3 regions of the Peribacillus sp. NPDC097264 genome follow, and region 2 is predicted to be linked to each of the others. Evidence: riboswitches for the same ligand, from Rfam matches in the RefSeq annotation. Region 2 holds a riboswitch; each other region holds the start of a gene.
What was found. Region 2 has a riboswitch for S-adenosylmethionine ahead of ACQKL0_RS15340 (Fur-regulated basic protein FbpA). Riboswitches for the same ligand answer to the same signal wherever they lie in the genome.
Positions count from the first base shown of each region.

Region 1: it holds a riboswitch for S-adenosylmethionine, as region 2 does, so the genes downstream of both, ACQKL0_RS12695 (methionine ABC transporter ATP-binding protein) here and ACQKL0_RS15340 (Fur-regulated basic protein FbpA) in region 2, are expected to answer to the same signal.
Region 3: it holds a riboswitch for S-adenosylmethionine, as region 2 does, so the genes downstream of both, mtnK (S-methyl-5-thioribose kinase) here and ACQKL0_RS15340 (Fur-regulated basic protein FbpA) in region 2, are expected to answer to the same signal.

Region 1 is NZ_JBNNSR010000007.1:89,029-96,476, reverse strand. Features, by position in the region: gene ACQKL0_RS12705 (MetQ/NlpA family ABC transporter substrate-binding protein) at 1-339, opposite strand, end outside; gene ACQKL0_RS12700 (methionine ABC transporter permease) at 390-1,058, opposite strand; gene ACQKL0_RS12695 (methionine ABC transporter ATP-binding protein) at 1,045-2,061, opposite strand; SAM riboswitch class I at 2,131-2,240, opposite strand; gene ACQKL0_RS12690 (MBL fold metallo-hydrolase) at 2,567-3,388, shown strand; cobalamin riboswitch at 3,484-3,685, shown strand; gene ACQKL0_RS12685 (hypothetical protein) at 3,914-4,138, shown strand; gene ACQKL0_RS12680 (hypothetical protein) at 4,168-4,359, opposite strand; gene ACQKL0_RS12675 (YheE family protein) at 4,418-4,621, opposite strand; gene ACQKL0_RS12670 (YheC/YheD family protein) at 4,682-5,824, opposite strand; gene ACQKL0_RS12665 (YheC/YheD family protein) at 5,875-7,242, opposite strand; gene ACQKL0_RS12660 (YheC/YheD family protein) at 7,246-7,448, opposite strand, start outside.
Region 2 is NZ_JBNNSR010000009.1:63,432-70,879, reverse strand. Features, by position in the region: gene thiE (thiamine phosphate synthase) at 1-103, opposite strand, end outside; gene thiM (hydroxyethylthiazole kinase) at 84-899, opposite strand; gene thiD (bifunctional hydroxymethylpyrimidine kinase/phosphomethylpyrimidine kinase) at 896-1,702, opposite strand; gene thiW (energy coupling factor transporter S component ThiW) at 1,671-2,204, opposite strand; gene tenA (thiaminase II) at 2,205-2,894, opposite strand; TPP riboswitch at 3,000-3,092, opposite strand; TPP riboswitch at 3,161-3,266, opposite strand; SAM riboswitch class I at 3,571-3,674, shown strand; gene ACQKL0_RS15340 (Fur-regulated basic protein FbpA) at 3,773-4,036, shown strand; gene ACQKL0_RS15335 (aspartyl-phosphate phosphatase Spo0E family protein) at 4,264-4,440, shown strand; gene ACQKL0_RS15330 (GNAT family N-acetyltransferase) at 4,493-4,999, opposite strand; gene ACQKL0_RS15325 (GDSL-type esterase/lipase family protein) at 5,160-5,858, shown strand; gene ACQKL0_RS15320 (ABC transporter ATP-binding protein) at 5,934-7,448, opposite strand, start outside.
Region 3 is NZ_JBNNSR010000004.1:331,686-339,133, forward strand. Features, by position in the region: gene deoD (purine-nucleoside phosphorylase) at 1-618, shown strand, start outside; gene ACQKL0_RS08735 (S41 family peptidase) at 861-2,345, shown strand; gene mtnA (S-methyl-5-thioribose-1-phosphate isomerase) at 2,871-3,917, opposite strand; gene mtnK (S-methyl-5-thioribose kinase) at 3,930-5,135, opposite strand; SAM riboswitch class I at 5,207-5,359, opposite strand; gene ACQKL0_RS08750 (carbon-nitrogen family hydrolase) at 5,433-6,215, opposite strand; gene ACQKL0_RS08755 (pyridoxal phosphate-dependent aminotransferase) at 6,316-7,448, shown strand, end outside.

The DNA.
Region 1 (7,448 bases), on a different contig from region 2:
CGTTGGAACAATAATAAGGTCAGAGAGCTCTAAATCATGTTCCTTTGCGAAATTATCCATATACACTTTATGCTGAAAGAGGTTGGCATCGATCGAACCATTACCAAGTGATTTATTCGGCTGGATATAATCACTGAATTCGACGATGTCCACTTTGTAGCCAAGGTCTTCAAGTCCGGGTTGTATGGCCTCTATGACCATGTCGGCATAAGGGCCAGTCGTTGCCCCGATTTTTAATTCTTTTTTGTCCTCCGTTTTAGTTGTCGCATCGTCATTTCCGCAAGCTGACAACCCAAGGGCTAATGCACATATAGATAATAATGAAGTGATTTTTTTCATGAAAAATTCCTCCTTGTTTAATGTAGTGTCATCGTTAACATTCATGAATCTTATCGTTTGTTTACATAGTGAGAGGCCTTATCGCCTATCATTTGGATGATTTGGACAAGACAGATCAGAACGACCACCGTTGTGATCATGATCGTGTTGTCATAACGGTAATAGCCGAAACGAATCGCGAGGTCACCGATTCCTCCTCCGCCGATTGTTCCTGCCATAGCCGAGAAGCCGATGAGTGATATCGTCGTTAATGTCACGCCTTGGATGATTCCAGGCCTTGCTTCAGGAAGAAGCACATCCTTGATGATCATCCATGGGGAAGCGCCCACTGCAATGGCGGCTTCGATCACTCCCTTATCTATTTCCCTCAATGCAGATTCTACGATCCTAGCGAAAAAAGGAATGGCGGAGACTGATAGGGAAACGGAAGCCGCTAGCGGTCCAATCGTTGACCCGGTAAGGAATTCGGTTAAAGGAAGCAAAGCGACTAAAAGAATGATAAACGGAATCGAGCGGACTAGATTAACCACGAAACCGAGGGATCGATTCAACGTGATATTTTCAAAGAACAAATTCCTGGTCGTCGTAAACAGCAATACTCCTAGAGGCAGTCCAATCAGGAGGGCAACCGCAAGGGAAATTCCGACCATATAAATCGTTTCCAGAAAGGCTTTATTAAGGTCAGGTAAAATATTGATGATGGAATCAAGCAGTGACATGCTTTAACACCTCCACAGATTGGGTCCGGCTTATTATGTATTCAAGGGCTACTTGCACTTCTTCAGGCTCACCAATCAATTCGATGATCAAGATTCCTAGAGGGACATCCTGGATATATTCAATTTTCCCGTGCAGGATATTCCCTCTGACAGAATAGTTTTGTAGAGTATCCGAGAGAATCGATTCACCAGCGGTTTGCCCTTCAAATTGTATTTTGATAATCGTTCCTTTGTTTTCCCTTATAAGGTGGGGAGGAAGTTCAAAATCCAACACGCTGCTGATGAACTGCTTAGTCAGTTCTTGTTTGGGTTGGGAAAATATTTCATAAACAGGGCCATCTTCGATAATTCGTCCATCTTGCATGACGGAGACACGATGGCACAGTTCCTTGACCACTTCCATTTCATGGGTGATCAACACGATGGTGATGCCCAGTTCTTTATTGATCTTTTTCAACAACTGTAAGATCGACTTCGTAGTGGTTGGATCAAGGGCTGATGTCGCTTCATCACATAATAGGACGGTAGGGTCATTCGCTAAGGCCCGTGCAATGCCTACCCGCTGTTTTTGTCCGCCACTGAGTTGAGCCGGATAAACATCTTTTTTATCACGAAGGCCAACGATATCCAATAGTTCCAGCACGCGGTTAGTAATGACCTCCTTTGGTTGATGGGCGGCTTTCAAGGCGAAGGAGATATTGTCAAAAACCGTTTTGGAACTGACTAGGGAAAAATGCTGAAATATCATGCCGATTTTCTGGCGTTGTTTGCGAAGCTCCTGGCTTGATAAGGTTGTTAAGTCGACGCCATCGATGATGATGCTACCATTGGTCGGACGCTCAAGAAGATTCAGACAGCGAATCAATGAACTCTTTCCCGCGCCGCTATACCCGACAATCCCATAAACCTCTCCCGTTTGAATGGTTAAAGATACATTATCCACTCCGATAACTCGGGTATTCTTCGAGATATATTCCTTTCGAACTGAACGAATTTCAATCATGATGCTATCCTCCTTATACATAAAAAAGCTACCTCTATCATTCAGAAAGAGGCAGCGAAATTATATCCCGTCTTATCTTTCAGAATGGTATTTCATTCTGCAGGAAGGGGCACCATTCCCGATGTGGGGCGGTTGCCGGACGTCATAGGGCCTGGTCCCTCAGTCACTCTTGATAAGTTAATTACTATTTTAGTATTTTATTATTTTTTTAATATAATCTATATTATTTGTTAAATACAGTAATGTCAATTATTTTTTGAATTTTATCAAGATTATGAATCGAACGATCTACTTGCCCAGATTATAGTGGCCATTTGCTAAGTTACACGGAACGTCCCGGATCTTACATGGCCTGTCTGCGTAAGAATATGGACTTTGATCACTCCCATCATTAGAAAAAATATTATACTTGTAAAAAGTATGGAGAGATAATACATTTATTGTAAGTAAATTAGAAAATAAAGGATGATGAGTTTTTCCAAAAAAATGATTGGGGTGGAAAGTCATGCTGGAAATGAAAACGATAAATGATGTGGTTTGCGTAAAAGGGACACCGGAAGGAAACAAATCAGGCATGAGCGTGAATGTGTTCTTAACCGATGGCATGTTAGTTGATACGGGGGCAAAAATCTTGTTGAAGGAACTTACTCCATTCTTTGAAACCGCTGATTACGATATGGTTGCGCTGACGCATTATCATGAGGACCATACGGGTGGGGCCGCATGGATACAGGAACATAGGAACGTTCCCATCTATATTCATCCGATGTCCCTCGATATTTGTGCAAAGGATGCAGAATATCCCGATTACCGTAGAGTTTTTTGGGGAGATAGGGATGCCTTCAAGGCAGAACCATTAGGAGGGGTCGTCCATTCACGCACTCAAACATGGGAGCCAATCTTTACGCCAGGGCATTCGAGGGACCATATGGTTTACCTGAACCATAGTAATGGCATGCTGTTTTCGGGTGACCTGTTTGTAACGCCGAAAACGAAGCTAGTTTTAAGGGAAGAATCTATCCCGGTCATCATGGAATCCATCAAGAAACTGCTTCAGTATGATTTTAAAGAGGTCTTTTGCTGCCATGCCGGATATGTCCCGAACGGAAAGGAAATGTTTGAAAGAAAGCTCAGTTACTTGGAAAATCTGCGCGGTGAAATTCTGCGTTTGCATGATCAAGGATTGGAAGTCCATGAAATTCAGCAAAACGTGTTGCCTAATCGGTATCCGCTTATCGAGATATCCGGTCATGAATGGGATTCGGAGCATATCATTACATCGATCCTGAAAGAGAGTAGGGTGTATTCAGAGGACAGGAAGAAATGATGAATAAGAGGAAAGAGGATAGATAGGGCCCAAGAACAAGGCAGGAGTCTCATTGTAATCCTAGTGAAAATTTGATACAGTTAAACTGAAAAATAGTATTTCGTCTAGAAATGGGTGCAGATAAGAAAGTGTAGCTTATCTGCTTAAAAGGGAAGTCGGTTAGAATCCGACGCTGTCCCGCAACTGTAAATGAGAGCGATTCGAAGGAATGCCACTGTCTTTTTTGCAAGAAAAGATGGGAAGGTTCGAAAAGCGATGATCATGAGCCAGGAGACCTGCCCGTTTTTAGCACAACGCCAGAAACCTACGAGGATAGGGGGTGTTAAGTGCGAAAAATTAGCAAGAACATGCTTTCTTATTTTTGTAGAAAAATGGGGAATCATGGTCATTTTTGTTATGTTTCGTTTGCACTCTAACAACTTCTGAATGGGAAGTTGTTTTTTGTTTTTTACAAGTCCATATTGGACAACATTCAAAAAGAATCCTGTTAATTAGACAGGACAGCTATCATAGGGGGCCATATCATTGTTTGGTACAGTTGAGCATTTTACGGACTATTTAAAAGCGCAAATCATGCGTAACTTTTGTGTGGAAGAAATGATATCTTTAGATGATTGCCGAGCAAGCTTGATTGAGGAAATCCAGGTTCATGGCAAAAACGTAGAAGATAGGAAAGAATACGAAGCAAATCTTGAAAGAGCCTTTAGCCAAGTGAATCTAGAAATATTCGGCTATCAAGAAATCAAATAAAGAGCCGCCCATAAGGGAAGCCCTTGTTTTCAATCTTTATTGATGTTCGGTTCCGTTTCATCATGAAAGTCATGGGCTTCCTCAATGTTCAAGGTGTCCGCGGCTTCATAGACGTTTCCGCCAGCAAGTCCTTCATTGATGATACGATCGATATCGAGGTATACAGAATCCTTACCGTCATACTCGGTATCCTTCAGAAATGTAATCTTTTCTTTATCCAAATGAAATCCCTCCTTGGCTTTTTAATAGTGTTAGCCAAAGAGGGATTCTTTATTCTGTTTATTCGTACACGTGATACACCATTAAATCATGGATCATGCCCTTAAGTTTTTCTTCCTCTGATTCTTCAGGCGGATTGGTTAACCACTCGATGGACCCATCTTTATGATAGAGGGCTTGGACGGCCAATTTATTGAAGTAAAAGGAAATCTTCCAGCCAGGTAAATTCTTGTGCAGCGGCTTCCATTGAAAATGTGTAATCATATGTATAACCTCCATATCGCTGTTTCTCATTTCATTATAATGGAAAAAGCAGGATGGAGGTTATTTTCTTATGTGATTCGGAAAAGTTAATTCAATGAACAGGTTTTTTAAATGTAGTAGGCGGCTCGCTTCAATTTCCTCTTCATCAAATTGCATGGGTTTTGAATTGACTTCATAAATGAATAGAGCACCGGATGTATCTTCCCCGATATCAATGGAGAATTCCCCAAGAAAGCCAAACTTCCTGGAGAGGATGATTCCACATCTTTGCGCAATGTTCGCCAACTTCCTGTTTAACGGCCTCGTTTGTAGCTGCTGATAGGGAAAAAGCTTTCCCCCCCTTGGCGTATGGGTTGTGATTTCCTGGGTTTGCGACATCCTCACGCCCTTGCCGGTCACTTTATAAAACCCATTTTCATAATGAACAAGAATACGGTAATCGTATCGGTGTCCATTCAGTTTCTTTGGAATGACCGCTCGTTGGGCCAGATACCCCCTCTTTTTGAGCGACGCCTTATTGGCTTCCCAAAACGCGGAGAAATCAGGGTACAATTCCTGATGTTTCAGGCTATTGAATTGGAGGGTGCCATCAGGTTTTTCTAGCAGGGTGTAGATGCCCTTACCTTGGCTTCCTTTGCATGGTTTCAAATAAATATGTTTGTGGAAATGAAAGAAGTCCGCTAGTTGGGTAGGGTCGGATAGGTCTATGGTCGATGGAAGATGGCGGGCTAGAGATCCATCTTCCGTCAATGCTTCGTACATCAAGTACTTATCCAAAAAATGAGGGTTGAATAAAGTGATGCGATGTTCTTTAAAAAAGGAAAGGAGTTCTTGAAAACTTTCCGATGCTTCGAATCCCCTTTTGGGAATGCGATTATAAACGATATCGGGCAGTGGTAATTTTACCTCATTCCATGTGTTCGTTTGTGAAGAAAAGATGAAGCCTTTCATGTAGTTGGAAAGCAAGGATTCAACCGTGAATACATAGGCCAATATCCCATGATTCGATAAATATTGAGATAAATTCTGAAAAAGCGTCAAATTCCCCCCTATACCTGATTCCTTCCTTGGATCTAGAGAGGTCAAGATACCAACGACTAGCACCCGGTTTCCCGGAAATAAAGTAATCGGAAAAAGTGCCTGATCCTGGGTGTCCTGCTTAAAAGGGATTTCCTCATTCGCGGCTCCCGCATATAGCTGCATATCTTCCTCGTTATGGCTCCATCTCTCAGAGGGAACATCATAAAAAATGTTCATTTCTGTGTACCAATCGTTTGTGAAATCGTCTGTTCGGTAAGATAAATGGCATAATCAAGGCTGAGCTTCCTGGTTAAAAGTTCAAATTCCTTTAACTTTGGATGGGAAAAGATAGAACGGCCTGGTTTAGAATTAGCTTCGAACATCCATACTTGCCCTTTTTTATCCAATCCGAAATCGAAGCCGATTTCTCCTATGATGCCATCTAGGTGCTCCTCGATGCTTTCACTTAATATAAGAGCGGCCTCTGATAGCTTTTCCTCGATCCGTTTAGCTTCTTCGTCATCTCCGTATAGTTCGGCAACCGTCTTGATGACCCCGCCGCTTTTAATATGGGTCGTCACACTGCCAGCCCCGGAAACTTTTGCGGCGATGGCCGTCACTTGCCAAACCCCATTGCTGTCCTTGTTCGTATGGACCCTGAAATCCACTGGCCGCTTTGAAGAGCGGATTAACGGGATGCCTTGTTGAACGATCAGGTTCTCAAGCGGTCGATTATGAAATACATGTTTGAGGATGGATTCGAGTGTGGAGAACTTTTGTAATTTGTTTTCCTGTTCCTCATTTTTATACCGGCAATAGTAGACATTTTCATGCTTATCATACAGAATTTGATGAATGCCGAGGCCAAGGCTACCATGAATGGGTTTGATATAGACTTGGCGATAATGCGACAGAAGCGTCTCGACGACGGATAGAGATTGAAAAGGGTAGGTCTCCGGTAAAAATGGCAAAGCCCGATCATCCGCATTCAACCGTTCGTAAACATCCCATTTATTGAAGAAACCAGGATTGTACCAAGGAATCTTATATTCCTTTTGGAACTTTTGCTTCACTTCCTTTGGCCCCTCGCGGTTTTCCGTCATTCGGTTGGGAAGCCGGTCATATACGACGTTGGGAAAAGGGAATTCGTTGATCTGCCAGTTTTCCTTCTCATAGACATATCCTTTAATCGTTTCTTGATCCCAATTGATGACATTCTCACCGAAAACAAAGGGGATACAACCGGTTGTTTGACTGAGCGACAGTAATTTTGAAAAAAAGCCGGAACGTTCCCCAAGCGGTTTATTGGAAATGCCTGTGAAGCCTGATGAGAAAATTCCAATGAGCGGGCCGATATGAAGGCTCTTCCCGTATATAAATAAATGAAGGGGAGTATCGATCTCGTTGAACATCAAAGAATCTGCAAGACTATTCGAGAGTACGATTGATTGCTTGATGGCTGGATTTGGCTTGACGGCTGCAGGGCAGGAATGCTGCCCAAAATAAATTAATTCGATATCCCCCAATTCCCCAAGGTCAGACGGATAAAAAAGGACGTGGCCGGGGATGTTGGCAATCTCTGCAGGGTATGTCTTTCGCATGGGTCATTCACCTGCTTTCAGAAGATGTTCGGATAAATATTGGCAATATTTGAACGGGGCTTGATAAATTTCTTTCATGGACTCTGGTTGGAGTGTTTGGATGATCTTTCTTCCGGGCTTGGAGTTAATGTCCAAGATCCAAATTTTCCCCGCCTTATCGATGCCTAAATCGATTCCAAGTTCGAATAGCCTTTGAAAAGCGCCTT
Region 2 (7,448 bases):
CTCCGCCTGAAACCGCCTCGGTGATGATAGTGGTCATGTCCTCGACGGCTAATGATTCTTCCGTGACTAAGTAAAGGCTCAAATCAAATGGCACTTTCTTCATGCATTTTCACCTCGTATTTCCATATGGAATCATTCATTCCTGAGATGGCATCGATAATCCGTGTCCGGTATGTCCCTGTGCCATCATTTTTTTCAAGGGTTCTGGCAGCAAGCTCACCAGAGATGCTCATGGTTGAAATTCCTGCGATAGCAGCTGAATAGTAATCCTCCGTAATTCCGCAGAAGACCCCAATCAAGGCCGTCGACATACAGCCGGTGCCGGTCACCTTTGTTAAAAGAGGGTTTCCATTATCGATGATGGACGTACGTGAAGAGTCACTAACGGCATCCTTGGCTCCACTCACGACGACAACACTCTTCAGTTTTCTAGCAGCACGTAGGGATAGTTCTGCATTACTCATGGAAAGCGGTCCTGAATCGACCCCTCGCGTTACGATATCGCCTCCCATTAGCCGATGGACTTCACTTGCATTGCCGCGAATAATCTGGACAGTCATTGAATCGAGCAGTTCCATCGCTTTCTCTGTTCGGTAAGGGGTGGAACCGACGCCCACAGGATCTAAAATTACGGGTATATGGCAATCGTTCGCTGTTTTCCCGGCAATCGCCATCGCCTCCAAGGAAACATCATCCAGTGTACCTAAGTTAATCACCAGTGCTTGTGCCAGTTTGACCATGTCCGCCACTTCTTTTGGATTGGAAGTCATAACGGGAGAACCACCAATTGCCAGGGTAGCATTGGCACAATCATTTGCAGTAACAAAGTTGGTGATTTGGTGGACGAGTGGTTGTTTCTTTCTCACTCTGCCAAATAAGTCTGCAACGGATGTATTCATGTGAAATCACTCCGTTCCTTTTTATAAAATTGATGGAAATGGTGAACGGGTCCGTGTCCCTTACCGAGTTCTAAGCTATTTCGTATCGCTTCTGAAATATAGATTTTCGCTTGTTCAATGGACGTCGCTAAAGGAAGTCCATTAGCAAGATTAGATGCAATGGCAGAGGAAAGGGTACAGCCAGTTCCATGCGTATTTTTCGTATGAATGCGTTCACCCTTGATCCAAGAGAACTCCTTGCCATCATAAAAGAGGTCATTTGGATTTCCTGCTGCATGTCCTCCTTTCAGTAAAACAGCCTTCGGACCCAGTTCCAGAATAGCGGTACATGCCTTATAAAAGTCCTGCTTCGTCCGGATCGGGAATCCGGTAAGGACCTCTGCTTCAGGTATATTGGGCGTGACAAGTGTAGCAAGTGGAAGTAAATCAGTTTTTACCGACGAAACGGCCCTCTCATCTAACAGATGGTGTCCACTTTTGGAAATCATGACAGGATCAAGGACGACGATAGCCGGTTTAAATAATTTTAGCGAATGGGCGACGGTTTCGACCGTCTCCTTTGATCCAAGCATCCCTATTTTTACTGCGTCGACACGAATGTCTTCAAATACGGCCGCAATTTGATCGGTGATCACAGGGAGATCGATGGGCTGTATAGATCGAACTTCCAAGGTATTCTGTGCCGTAACGGCTGTGATAACAGACATGCCATAAACCCGATGGGCCGAAAATGTTTTTAAATCAGCTTGGATGCCGGCTCCGCCCCCAGAGTCAGATCCGGCGATCGTTAGTGCCCTTTTCATAAAAAAACCCCTTCATATAATGATTTTTTAAGAGAACTTTCAATAAAAGAAAGCCTATAATTGCGCCCGTTAAAGAACTAAGAAGAAAAGCTGGCAGAAAACCAAAAAGTGCCGCTTTTTTTCCCAATAATAAAAGCGCGATCGGATAACAGGCGATGGATCCGAGAATGCCTGTCCCCACTATTTCTCCCAAGCAGGCGTGTCCCATCCTTTTTGTTTTTTGGTAGAGGAAGGCCGCCAGCAGGGCACCAATCATGCTGCCCGGAAATGCAAAAATGGAACCTGTACCTGTCATGTTCCTGATAAGGGATACTAAAAAGGCCTGGGTCACAGCAAAAAGCGGCCCCAACATAACGGCTGTCATGACGTTGGTTACATGTTGAATAGGAAACACCTTCGCAAAACCAACAGGGATGTAAACGAATGAGCTAGTCAGGGTAGTGATGGCCGTGAACAAGCTAGTCAACGTCATTTTCCGTAATAAGTTACCCGTGTCTAGCATTTAAAGCGGCCAATCCTGTTCGTTGTGAACCATGTCCCAAAATAAATATTCATATCGGGAGGTCATTAAAAAGTGTTTCTCTAATCTTTTCAATTCCTTTTCAGGCATATCTTCCGTCAGTTCGTCTAACAGCTTGGCCAACCATTTGTGCGCATCTGCGAATTCGGGGGATGCATACGATTGAATCCAAGCGATATAGCGATTTGTTTCTAGTGCTGGACCATTTTGTTCTTTTAATAACGAGCCAATTTCATAGTAATCCCAGGCACAAGGAAGTAAGCAGGCAATAAGGTCGGCTAAAGTTCCATGATGGGCAGCATTGAGCATATAACCTGTATAGGCAAGGGTAATCGGAGTTGGTTCGGTATTTTCCAATTCCTCAGAACTAATTCCGAACTCCTTGCAGTAGCTCCTATGCAAATCCATTTCTACCTGTAGAGTCTCATTTAAAATACTCGCAAATTTGGTCATGATCTCAAGGTTAGTGGCCTTGATGGTCCCTAAGGCAAAAAGCTTGGCATAATCCATAAGATAGATATAGTCCTGCTTTAAGTAATAGGCGAATTTCTTTTCTGATAGTGTCCCGTCTCCAATTGCTTGAACGAAAGGATGAGTATGATTCTTTTTCCAAATTTCTTTTGAACGTTCGTGAAGTCTAGCACTGAAAGTTTTCATTTGGGTTTTCGCCATGATTTTTCCCCCTTATAATTCATTCACATACAAAGGAGGGGAGTGTCCAAAAATGAAGAACAGCCGCTTTCATATAGAAAGCGGCTGTTCTAGGAATGTACGAATCCCTTTTTCAACCTGCTTTCCTCCGCTGGTATGACCAGATCAGGTACAAAGGGTTTGATTCTCAGCCTATTAATGGCTCCCCTAGCAGCTTATTATTCAATTAAACGAAAACCCCGTTCCTGAAAACGGAACGGGGCAGATGGATGAAGTCAAATATACGACGACGATATCATCCACTTTCCTCCGCCGGCATCACCCGGATCAGGTTCAAAGGGTCCGGAACATCATTCCATCTCAGTCTTATAGAAGACTCCCCTAGTGGTATTTCGTATGTGATTATTGTCATCATATCAGATAAAAAGGAAAATGCAACCTTTGAATCCAATAGAATTTTATGAGTATCTTGTGGCGTGAAAGGGGTAGTAGGATAAAATCCCCATTGGCAAATGGAGCATACCTAACCCACGGTCAATTGGAGGAAAATATAGTTATTAGCAAAATAGGGATATGGTCTTACCTTGTGCTAAAAGGGCACACGGAAAAATAATATAAAAATTAAAAATTATTTGAATGCAATTGACTTATCCTTGCAAGTGGGATAAAATCATGTCAAAATCATTTATATTCTGTATTCTTATCCAGAGAGGTGGAGGGACTTGGCCCTATGAAACCTCGGCAACAGACCCATCGGGGAACTGTGCTTCTTCCAACAAGCAATCGCTTGGAAGATAAGAAGAGACGAACGGACCTCTGTCGACCTCTTCTTGGATTAGAAGGGGTTTTTATTTTTGTCAAATAGGGTTTAAGGATCCCGTACAACAGGTATATATATTTTGGCTTTAGCAAAGCCTATAAGATTAGGGGCATTATATGTGGAAAATATGAATAAAAGGAAAGGGGCCATTCATATGGCAGAGTTTTTCGAGAAAAAAGAACAGAGGAGAGCATTGTTGATAGAAGAACTATTATCAAATGGTGTATACAAAACCTCTGATGAAAAGCATCTCTATGATGCTCCATTAAAAGCTCTTGAAGATGAATATAAGATTGTTATAGATAAATCAGGTAATGAGTCACCTCCAGAGTGCATGACTTAGTTAACCTATAGTGAACAATCAAAGAGAAAAAGCATTTGCTGTGTAAAGGCAAATGCTTTTTCCCTTTTAAATCGACATAAAAAGTACAAAAGATAAAAGATTAATAGGTATTTTGTCACATTCATCTAGTAAAATAACATATTTAAATCACGTGAAATGGTTGATTTAACCTAGTGTTTTGGTTATGATGAAAATGTAAAATAATTGAAAAATAGGAAGTGGTTATATTGCAGCCTCCTCACATAACAGCAGTTGAAAAAATTGAAGAAAAACGAAAAGAAATGATCATGTTAGCAAAAAATTATGGTTTGACAAGCAGGGTGACCATTCAAGCAAGTCAAGAGTTGGATTCTTTATTGAATGCGGTCACACATATAAAATTCCTGGGAGTTTGTAGCGAATAATCAGTACATCCCAGACCATTCAAATCCAGGCAATCGCCTTTTGCAATGGAAGTCATGTAGTGACACGTTTACCAAGAATGACCAAATCGCGTTCCACTCCATCGAGTTCTGCTATTTTCGGTAAATGAGCCCATTTTTCAAAACCGAATTTTGAAAAAAGCTTAATACTTGGTACATTGTGTGCGAAAATAAATCCAAGAAGTGTCTTAATCCCTATCTTCGGACTCACCTCTATAGCCTTTTGGATTGAAAGTTGTCCAATTCCTTTCCCACGGAACTCCTCATCTATATAGATGCTAATTTCAGCGGTAAAATCATATGCGGGTCTACCATAAAAAGATTGAAAACTCATCCATCCAGCTGTTTTTCCATCATGTATGATCATATATAATGGCCGTTTGAGAATATGATGTTCTTCAAACCATTTGAGCCGTGATTCTACTGTAACTGGTTCTGTATCCGCAGTGACCATCCTCGAAGGTACTGTAGAATTGTAAATTTCGATAATTTTAGGCAAATCCTCAAATACTGCTTCCCTGAATTCTGTAAACTCCTTCATCATTAAGCTCCAATCCATTTATTATGGCATTCCAATCACCAGTACAGGTGCGTCATGCAATTTAATTTTTATTAAGTTATTCAAATGTTAGGCTTGTCCTCTTTTTGGGTATTTAAAAATAAAATACTTCCTAGTGAATACAAAAGGAGAAGCAAAACAAATGAAGAAAATCGTTGGCTTATTTTTTATTGTACTTGTTATTTGTTTAGTTGCCTATGCGTTTCAGGCAGTAGATGCGAAAAACGATCAAAGAGTCATGGCATTTGGAGATTCTTTGACTTATGGAAAGGGCGATAAAGAAGGGGAAGGATATATTGATGACTTGAAACATAAAACGAATGATTCCGATTCAGAAAAAGTCCAATTCTGGAATTATGGTATTAAAGGTCAGGAAACGGACGGTGTCATTAAACAGCTCGAAGATCTTGAGATTAACACAAAATTGGATAAGGCTGACACATTTATCGTCTATATCGGAATCAATGATTTAATTAACAGTAATGGTGGAAACTTAAAAAAAATCAATGATCAAAAGATAAATGATGAAAAGAAAGAGTATGTACAACATTTAGATAAAATTCTTTCTGAGCTTCTAAAGAAAAATAATAAAGCTGATATCTTGGTGATAGGGTTATATAACCCCAATAAAGACGACTTGAAATTAGAAAACCATATTAGTGATTATAATCATTCGATTCAAAAGATGGTGGACAAGGATAGTAGACTAAAGTATATCCCTACCAACGATTTATTCGAAAACAAAGATAAAAAAGCATACTTCAGTGATGAAATTCATCCAAATGAAGAAGGCTATCAGCTTATAACCAATCGAATCTTAGATAAATATGATTTTAAATAAGAACGATAAAAGGGCATGGAGACTTGATTTCCATGCCCTTTTAGGTTTATTTATCGGGGGCGGATTTCTGGTTGGTTATGTTTCTGATGGTGCCTCCGCCTGTGGAAACTGTAAGTCATGGAGCTGCCGATAGCGACCATTATTTAGTAGCAGTTGTTCGTGCGTTCCATTTTCTTGAATTACCCCTTTTTCAAGAACGACAATTTGATCTGCCTTTTGAACGGTTGATAACCGATGGGCAATGACGATTGAAGTCCGGTTCTCTAATAGGTTGGATAACGCTTCCTGAATCAGATGTTCGGATTCCGTGTCGAGCGATGCCGTCGCCTCATCGAGAATGATGATTTGGGGATTCTTCAAAAGGGCCCTGGCGATGGCAATCCGTTGCTTTTGGCCACCAGAAAGTTTGACCCCACGTTCTCCGATTTGTGAGTCATATCCTTTTGGGAACGTCTTGATGAAATCATGAGCATATGCCGCCTTAGCCACTTCGATAATTTCCTCGTCCGTTGCGTCGAGTTTACCATAGGTTATATTATCGCGGATGGTCCCGGTAAACAAAATGATGTCTTGCGAAACAACCCCCATTTGGCTCCGTAAAGATTTGAGGGTGAGATCACGAATATCATGGCCATCCATTTTTATTGTCCCTTGTTGGGGGTCATAGAAACGAATTAAAAGGCTGGTAATCGTTGATTTCCCTGCCCCGGATGAGCCGACAAGAGCGGTTACCTGTCCTGCTTTTATCATCAGGTTAAGATTTCGGAGTACTGGTACCCCCTCGACATAAGCGAAATCAATTCCTTGAAATTCGATTTGTTTCGTGATTTTGGGAACATTAATTGCTGTCTTTTTGTCCTGGATTCCAGGTTGTGTCTCCATTATTTCGGTAATCCGTTCAAAAGCTGCAGCCGATTGTTGCACGATACTGATTACACGGCTGAAATTACGGATTGGACTTTGCAGAAGCCTGAGATAAGCCAGGAATGCCACGATTAATCCAATCGTAAATTCTCCCTGCATCACTTGCCAGGCACCAAATACAATCACGGCGATCAGACCTAAATTATTCATTAAATCTATGAGCGGGCCAAACATGGACCTCAGTCGAACTGATTTGATGTTTGCTACCGTATTCTCATGATTTCGGTCCGCGAATCGTTTTGATTCAAATTCTTCATTTGTGAAGGATTGGATGAGCCGTATGCCGGAAAGGGAATCCTGCAGCTGATTGCTGACATCGCCGGCCGAACTTTGCACGCTTCTGAATGAGAGGCGGATTCGTTTACCAAATACACGTGTCAGATAGAACATGAACGGAAAGGTAATGAGAAGGACCACGGTCAGTTTCCAATTGATGAACAGCATATAGATTGCGATGGCAAAGAAGGTGACCGTATCTGTAATAACTTGTAGCATGCTTGATGAGATGAGTTGTTGAAGCAGGTTCACATCATTCGTGAGTCGGGACATTAAGTCACCCGTTCTATTTTTATCAAAAAATTTCATATCCAATTTTTGAATATGGTCATACATTTCATTTCGTAAATTCATGATCGCTTTTTGCCCCACTTTAGATACGATATAGCC
Region 3 (7,448 bases), on a different contig from region 2:
GAGACGTTTTTAGAGGATGCTAAATTATACAATGAAGTTCGTAATATGTTTGGGTATACAGGAACTTATAAAGGAAAACGCATTTCCGTTCAAGGTACAGGAATGGGTGTCCCTTCGATTTCGATTTATGTAAATGAATTGATGAATAGCTATAATGTCCAAAAACTTATCCGGGTTGGGACAGCTGGTGCCATTCAAAAAGATGTGAAGGTCAGAGATGTAATCCTGGCTATGAGTGCCTCTACAGATTCACAAATGAACCGCATGACATTCGGTGGCGTTGATTTTGCTCCTACTGCTGATTTTGATTTATTGAAAAAAGCTTATGATGCAGGGGTGGACAAAGGGTTGCAATTGAAAGTCGGAAACGTATTTACCGCAGATCAATTCTATAATGATAATAGTGAATTGGAAAAGTGGGCCAAGTACCAAATCCTTGCTATAGAAATGGAATCGGCTGCATTATATACACTTGCTGCTAAGTTTGGTCGTAAAGCATTATCCGTTTTAACGATTTCCGACCATCTTTTAACAGGTGAGGAAACAACCTCCGAAGAGCGCCAAACAACATTCAATGAGATGATTGAGGTTTCTTTAGAGGCAGCGATTCAAGACTGACTATAAACGTTATCATTTACGGGTAGCCAGGAATAGAAGAAACTAAGATATTTAGTTTCTTCTATTCCACGGAGTCCGTATTTTTGCACGTAAATAGAATGTGGATAAAGAATTGGTCTCTATAAGAAAGCTGGATTGGAGCAAGATGGTAGGCACTTACATATCATTCAAAAAATTTGATAACTAAAGTTTTCCGATTTGCTAGAAAGCTGATAAAATAGGATGTATTAGTTAATATTGTCATGAAGAATGAAAGTGGTGAGGCTTCAGTGGAAGAAGAAAATCAACAACAGCCCAAAGATGAAGGCAAAATTGTGAAAATAAAAAAGTTTACGTTTATTATGGGGATTTTCTTACTCATATTTTTGACAGCAGGGATAACTACAATCGCGTTGACCTTTGGCGATGAAAAAGTAGAGTCACTTGCACCGAGTAATCATCCTGAATTTGAAAAGTTATATTCTACATATGATACGATCAAAGATAATTATTATGAAGAAATCGATGAGAACACGCTCGTGGATGGAGCTATAAATGGAATGATAGAATCGTTGGATGATCCTTACTCCTCTTATATGGATAAGAAAGAAGCCTCCAGTTTCCATGAGAGCATCTCTTCTTCCTTTGAAGGAATAGGTGCTGAAATCCAAGAGAAGGATGGACAGATCATGGTGGTTTCCCCTATTAAAGGATCACCAGCTGAAAAAGCCGGAGTCCGGCCTAATGATATTATACTAAGTGTCAATGGCAAAAGCCTTGATGGCTTAAGTTCTTCGGAAGCTGTCTTGAAAATCAGGGGGAAAAAGGGAACAAAAGTGGAGCTTGCCATTTCAAGGGCGGGTGAAAAGGAACCGATTACTTTGTCCATTAAGCGTGATACCATTCCGATTGAAACGGTTTATTCAGAGATGCTTGATGATGGGATTGCCAAAGTGCAGGTTACAAGTTTTTCTGAGCATACGGTGGAAGAGCTGAATACGGCACTTGAAGACATGGATAAAGAAAAGATGAAAGGCCTAATATTGGACTTACGTGGAAATCCGGGTGGATTGCTTGACCAAGCGATCGCGATGGCAAACTTATTTATCCCGAATGGGGAAGTCATCCTTCAGGTCGAGGATCGAAAAGGAAAAAGAGAAGTCTATAAATCCCAGAATAATGGTGAGTTGAAGCTACCAGTGGTCGTATTAATTGATGATGGAAGTGCAAGTGCATCTGAAATCGTTGCCGCCGCTGTTAGTGAATCTGCGGGTATTCAGCTTGTAGGGGTAAAATCATTCGGAAAAGGGACCGTGCAAAAAGCCGCAGACTTTGATGATGGTTCCAACTTTAAGTATACAGCACAAAAATGGCTGACTCCGAAAGGCAATTGGATCCATAAAAAAGGGATTGAACCGGATATAAAAGTCAAGCTTCCCGAGTATGCCAATCTTCCATATATCTCTCCTGATAAAGGATTGAAAGTATCGGATTCCTCGAGTGAAGTAGAAGCAGCGGAGAAAATGCTGAAAGAAGCCGGGTATAATCCAGGAAAAGTGGATAAGTATTTCGATGAAGAAACAAAGGTAGCGGTCAAGGAATTCCAAAAGGATCATAAGATCAAAGAAACAGGTGTCATTAAAGACGATACAACCGTTAAATTGATGGAAGTCATTAGGGATAAAATCCTTAAAAATGATACTCAAGTGAAAAAAGCGGTGGAAGTATTGAAAAAGAAAATCAAATAATCTTTTATAAAAACAAGCGGCCCATCAGCAAGCATTTATTGCTGATGGGCCGTTTTTCGTATGCTTGACTTAGGTGTGTGTGTAATCCATAAGGTGACCATGGAAGAAGTACCAATGGGTGGGGAATGGAAGGGTATCCATGATGAAGTAGAATTTGAAGAAAACGAGCGGTAAACCCTGCTTGAGGAACATGAACTTTCATACAAGGCTAAGAATAATTACTACCGAAAAGCGGCAGAAAAATCAAAGAAGGCTAGATGCCACTCTGACTAAATTCTGCGATTATATCTATCAAAAAGAACCTCGTCAGAATAAATATAACAGGAGCAACTGAATGGGTTTCCAAGGTTAATCGTGAAAAGAATGAAGGGGCTGTCTAATAAGTCCTTATTCCAGTGAATTTCGCAAAAATAAAGAGGTAGAAATGTTGTTAAATCAACGTTTCTGCCTTTTACTATTTATTCAATTTCGGTGTGTAATTACACCTTTTGGGACAGCCCCTTGATCAATCCTTTATAAATAATTTCATTTTACAAAAAGCGGGATATTACTCCTGTAATCAGGTGAAATGATGCCATTTTCGGTAATGATGCTTGTAATAAGAGAATGGGGCGTAACGTCAAAAGCAGGATTGAATGTCTTCACATTTTCTGGTGCTATCCTGACTCCTTGTATAGAAGTGATTTCATCCCCATTCCTTTCTTCGATTGGGATGGAGATACCCGACTCGAGAGATAAATCGAATGTACTTGATGGTGCTGCTACATAGAAAGGAATATCGTAATGCTTAGCTAATATCGCCAAACCCAATGTACCAATTTTATTGGCTGTATCACCGTTTGCCGCAATACGGTCTGCTCCGACTATAATGGCTTCGATTTTTTTATGATGAATGGTGTGGGCTGCCATATTATCCGAGATTAATGTAACGTCCACTCCAGCTTGCATAAGTTCCCATGCGGTGAGTCGTGCCCCTTGCAAGACAGGTCTCGTTTCACAGGCATAGACCTTTATAGGAAAGGATCTTTCCTTGGCCAGGTGGAAAGGTGCGAGGGCAGTTCCGTACCGTGCAGTGGCTATCCCCCCAGCATTACAATGGGTTAAAATAGAATCACCCTCGTTGAATAAAGACAATCCGTATTCACCAATTTTTCGGCACATCTCCACATCCTCTGAAAATAGCTTTTTTGCTTCAGCAACAAGAGCGCTTTTGGCTGAAGCTATGCTATTGGCTGCTTGTAGAGTATTCTCCATTCTTTTCAGTGCCCAAAAAAGGTTGACCGCTGTTGGTCTTGAAGAAGCGAGTGTAGTAACATGTTTCGTGACATTGTGTTTAAATTGCCATAAATCCGTGGTATTTTCCTGGATTGCACCAAGAGCAACGCCAAATGCTGCAGTTAGCCCGATAGCGGGGGCACCACGGACCTTCAAGGTCAAGATGCTGTCATATACATCTTTAACCGTAAAAAGTTCAATGAATTCTATTTTTGATGGCAAGGCCTGTTGATTCAATAAGGTAATATGGGTATCATTCCATTGGACGGAATAGGGTAGTGGCGTTGTAGTTGTCATATGTATATCTCCTTATAGGGCTGAATAGGAAGGCAATGTATATTGCTTTACGGCTTCTATCACTGCTGAAATATTCAGTTCTTTCCGATTTTTGATTATATGGGCCCCGATTTTCAAGGTAGCCGTTTTAGCTGTAATTCTAGTTTCTTTATTCTCAATGCCATTTAAATCAGCAACATGAGATAGGCCAATGGTTCTTCGAATTAGTTCACATCCTGCAAAGCCATATGCATCACCTTTAAACTTGTTGAGTACATATGGAAGATAACCTTCGATCTTACTGTAAGGACTTTTATTTTCAGAATTCCACAGGTTCGTATAGGTTTCTTCAAATGTATTCCAAAATTCCTGAAGATGAGTAAAGATTTCTTCCTTCCCAGTGGCCTCGCGTGTTACTGCCTGGAATAGGAGATTCGCCATGTATTGTCCAAGGTCAAATCCAACAGGACCATAAAAAGCGAATTCAGGGTCAATTACCTTTGTTTCTGTATCACTTGCAAATATACTTCCCGTATGTAAATCGCCATGAAGAAGGGCCTCCTGCTCGGATTCGAAGCTTTGTTTTAACTTAGCCACTTCCAGTATTAAATCAGCATCTTTCCATATAGACTTGGCAGCCTCCAGCAACTCAAGCTCAAACTCGCCTGGATGTTCCTCCAAAAAAGGATCCGTGAAAATGAAAACCTCAGTAATCTTGCAGAGTTCTGGATTCGTGAAGTTCCGGGCAACCTCTTTTTTCGCTGCCGGTTCCAAATGAAAATCAGACGTATAAAAAGCGGTCTTTGCAACAAATTCACCAATGTGTTTGGATAATAGAGGGAAATGATCTCCTTCAATTAATCCGGTCCGGGCGATTTTCAAGTGTGATAAATCTTCCATGACGGTGATTGCAAGCTGTTCATCAGAATAATAGACTTGTGGGACAAGTTCGGGACAATAGCTTCTGAATTGAATTAATGCATTCGCTTCGATAGCCGATCTTTTTAAAGTCAATGGCCAGCTTTCACCAAGAACCTTTGCGTAAGGAACTGCTTGTTTGATGATGACTCCTTTATTTGTTACGGGATTTGTAACGTGAAAAACATAATTTAAATTTCCGTCACCGATTTCATTACATAGTAATGAGTCATCTGAATGCAGTAACCCAAGTTTCTTCGTTAGGTCAATTGCCGTTTCGTTTGTCAATAGCTTGAAATTTGATGGTTGAGTCATTGTTATCCCTCCAAGTACATTAAAAAATATGAAAAAGCCCCTTTCCCATAGAAAGAGGCAGAAGCTTCACTTCGAACCTCTTATCTCCCAGAAAGAATTCTTTCTGGTGGATTTGGCACCGTGCTCTGTGGATATAATCCGGCGGAATTCCCGCCCCATTTCACAATGGTATTACAGTCGGTTGCTGGGCTTCATAGGGCCTTTATCCCTCAGCCTGCTCTTGATAAGAGTATTGTATTTATTTTCAGAAAATTAATCTCGAATGAATGATATCAATATTTCAAATAGTTTGTCAATGGTAAATTAATAAAACTCGGGCCGCCGATCTTCGAAAACGGGTATTTTATTTCTTGCTTCTCCTACTTTTTCTAAGTCAAGGGTGCCGAGTAGAAGTTCTTTTTCTTCACCAGCCTCACAAATGATTTCTCCCCACGGGTCGATGATGATGGAATGTCCGGCAAAATGATTATTTCGGTCAGAACCGGAACGATTCACAGCCACAACGAATGCTTGATTTTCGATTGCCCTGCTGATTAACAGTGCCCTCCAATGATGGAGCCTAGGCTTTGGCCACTCGGCGGTCACGAAGATAACCTCCGCACCTCGTACCGTATGGGCCCGTTGCCATTCTGGAAAACGGATATCATAGCAAATGAATCCGGCGCAAATCTTTTCATCGAGGGAGAATAAGCCATCTTTTTTGCCAGGTTGTAAGTAATGGTGTTCATCCATCAATTGAAACAGATGGAGTTTATCATATTCTTTAACCAGTTTGCCTTCTTTATCGATGATGAGCATTGTGTTATAGATGCCTTCCTTAGTTTTCTTTGCAATCGAGCCACCGATTATGTTAATGTGGTGTTTTTTTGCAAGGGCTTTTAGAAAGGTAATGGTTTGTGCTGCTTCTTCGTCTGCAATTTCATGTAATCTCGTTAAGTCATAGCCGGTTGTCCATAGTTCCGGCAGCATGACGATGTCCGGTTTAGACTGTACAGCTTTTTCAATCCATTGTTTTGCCACCTGGAAATTTATATCTGGCTGTCCAAAGGCAATGTCCATTTGTAAACAGGCGATTTTCCATTTCATCATTTAAAACCTCCATATGTAAAAAAGTACTTTACAAGATTAAGATAAACATATATCATTTGTGACTATAATTTCAAGAAATTTCAGAGAAGGTGCAAAGATGGTGCAATTCGAAAAATCCAGACTTCTTCAAGAGCTTCCAAAGCAGTTTTTTGCTTCTTTAGTCGAAAAAGTTAATAACATAACATCAGAAGGCAAGGATGTCATTAATCTTGGGCAGGGAAATCCAGACCAACCGACTCCTGAACATATCGTGAAGAGCCTGCAGACAGCAGCAGGAAATTCCATGAATCATAAATATTCTCCTTTTAGGGGGCTTCCCTATTTAAAAGAAGCTGCGGCCCTCTTTTATGAACGTGAATATGGCGTCAAGCTAGATCCTAAAACGGAAGTGGCGATTCTTTTCGGTGGAAAGGCTGGTCTAGTCGAATTACCGCAATGCTTGTTGAATCCAGGCGATACAATTTTAGTGCCTGATCCGGGCTATCCAGATTACCTGTCAGGTGTAGCGTTAGCCCAAGCTAAAACGGAAATTATGCCCTTGACCGAAGAAAATGATTTTCTTCCCGATTATAAGGAAATAGATAAAGAGGTTTTTGACAAAGCGAAGATGATGTTCTTGAATTATCCCAATAATCCCACAGGAGCATCGGCGTCAGCAGAATTCTTCGAAGAAACGGTTTCCATGGCAAAAGAACACTCGATATGTGTGGTCCATGATTTCGCATATGGTGCAATTGGGTTCGATGGGAAAAAACCGGTAAGCTTCCTTCAAGCAGAAGGATCAAAAGAAGTGGGGATAGAAATTTACACCCTTTCTAAAACATATAACATGGCGGGGTGGAGGGTTGGCTTTGCGGTTGGCAACCAGAGTGTCATCGAATCGCTTGAATTATTGCAGGATCATCTTTACGTCAGCCTTTTTCCCGCAATACAAGAAGCCACGGCATGCGCCTTACTGGATTCACAAGAGTGTGTGAAGGAACTCGTGAACATGTACGAAGGACGACGAAATGTATTTATCGAAGGGTTACGATCCATTGGATGGGATGTACAGGCTCCAGATGCTTCCTTCTTTGCTTGGCTAAAGGTCCCTGAAGGATATACTTCAGCGAGCTTTGCAGATCATTTACTGGCACATGCCCATGTAGCAGTTGCACCAGGAAATGGTTTCGGTGAATTTGGTGAAGGATACGTCAGGGTGGGACTTCTCACTTCAGAAGACAGACTCCA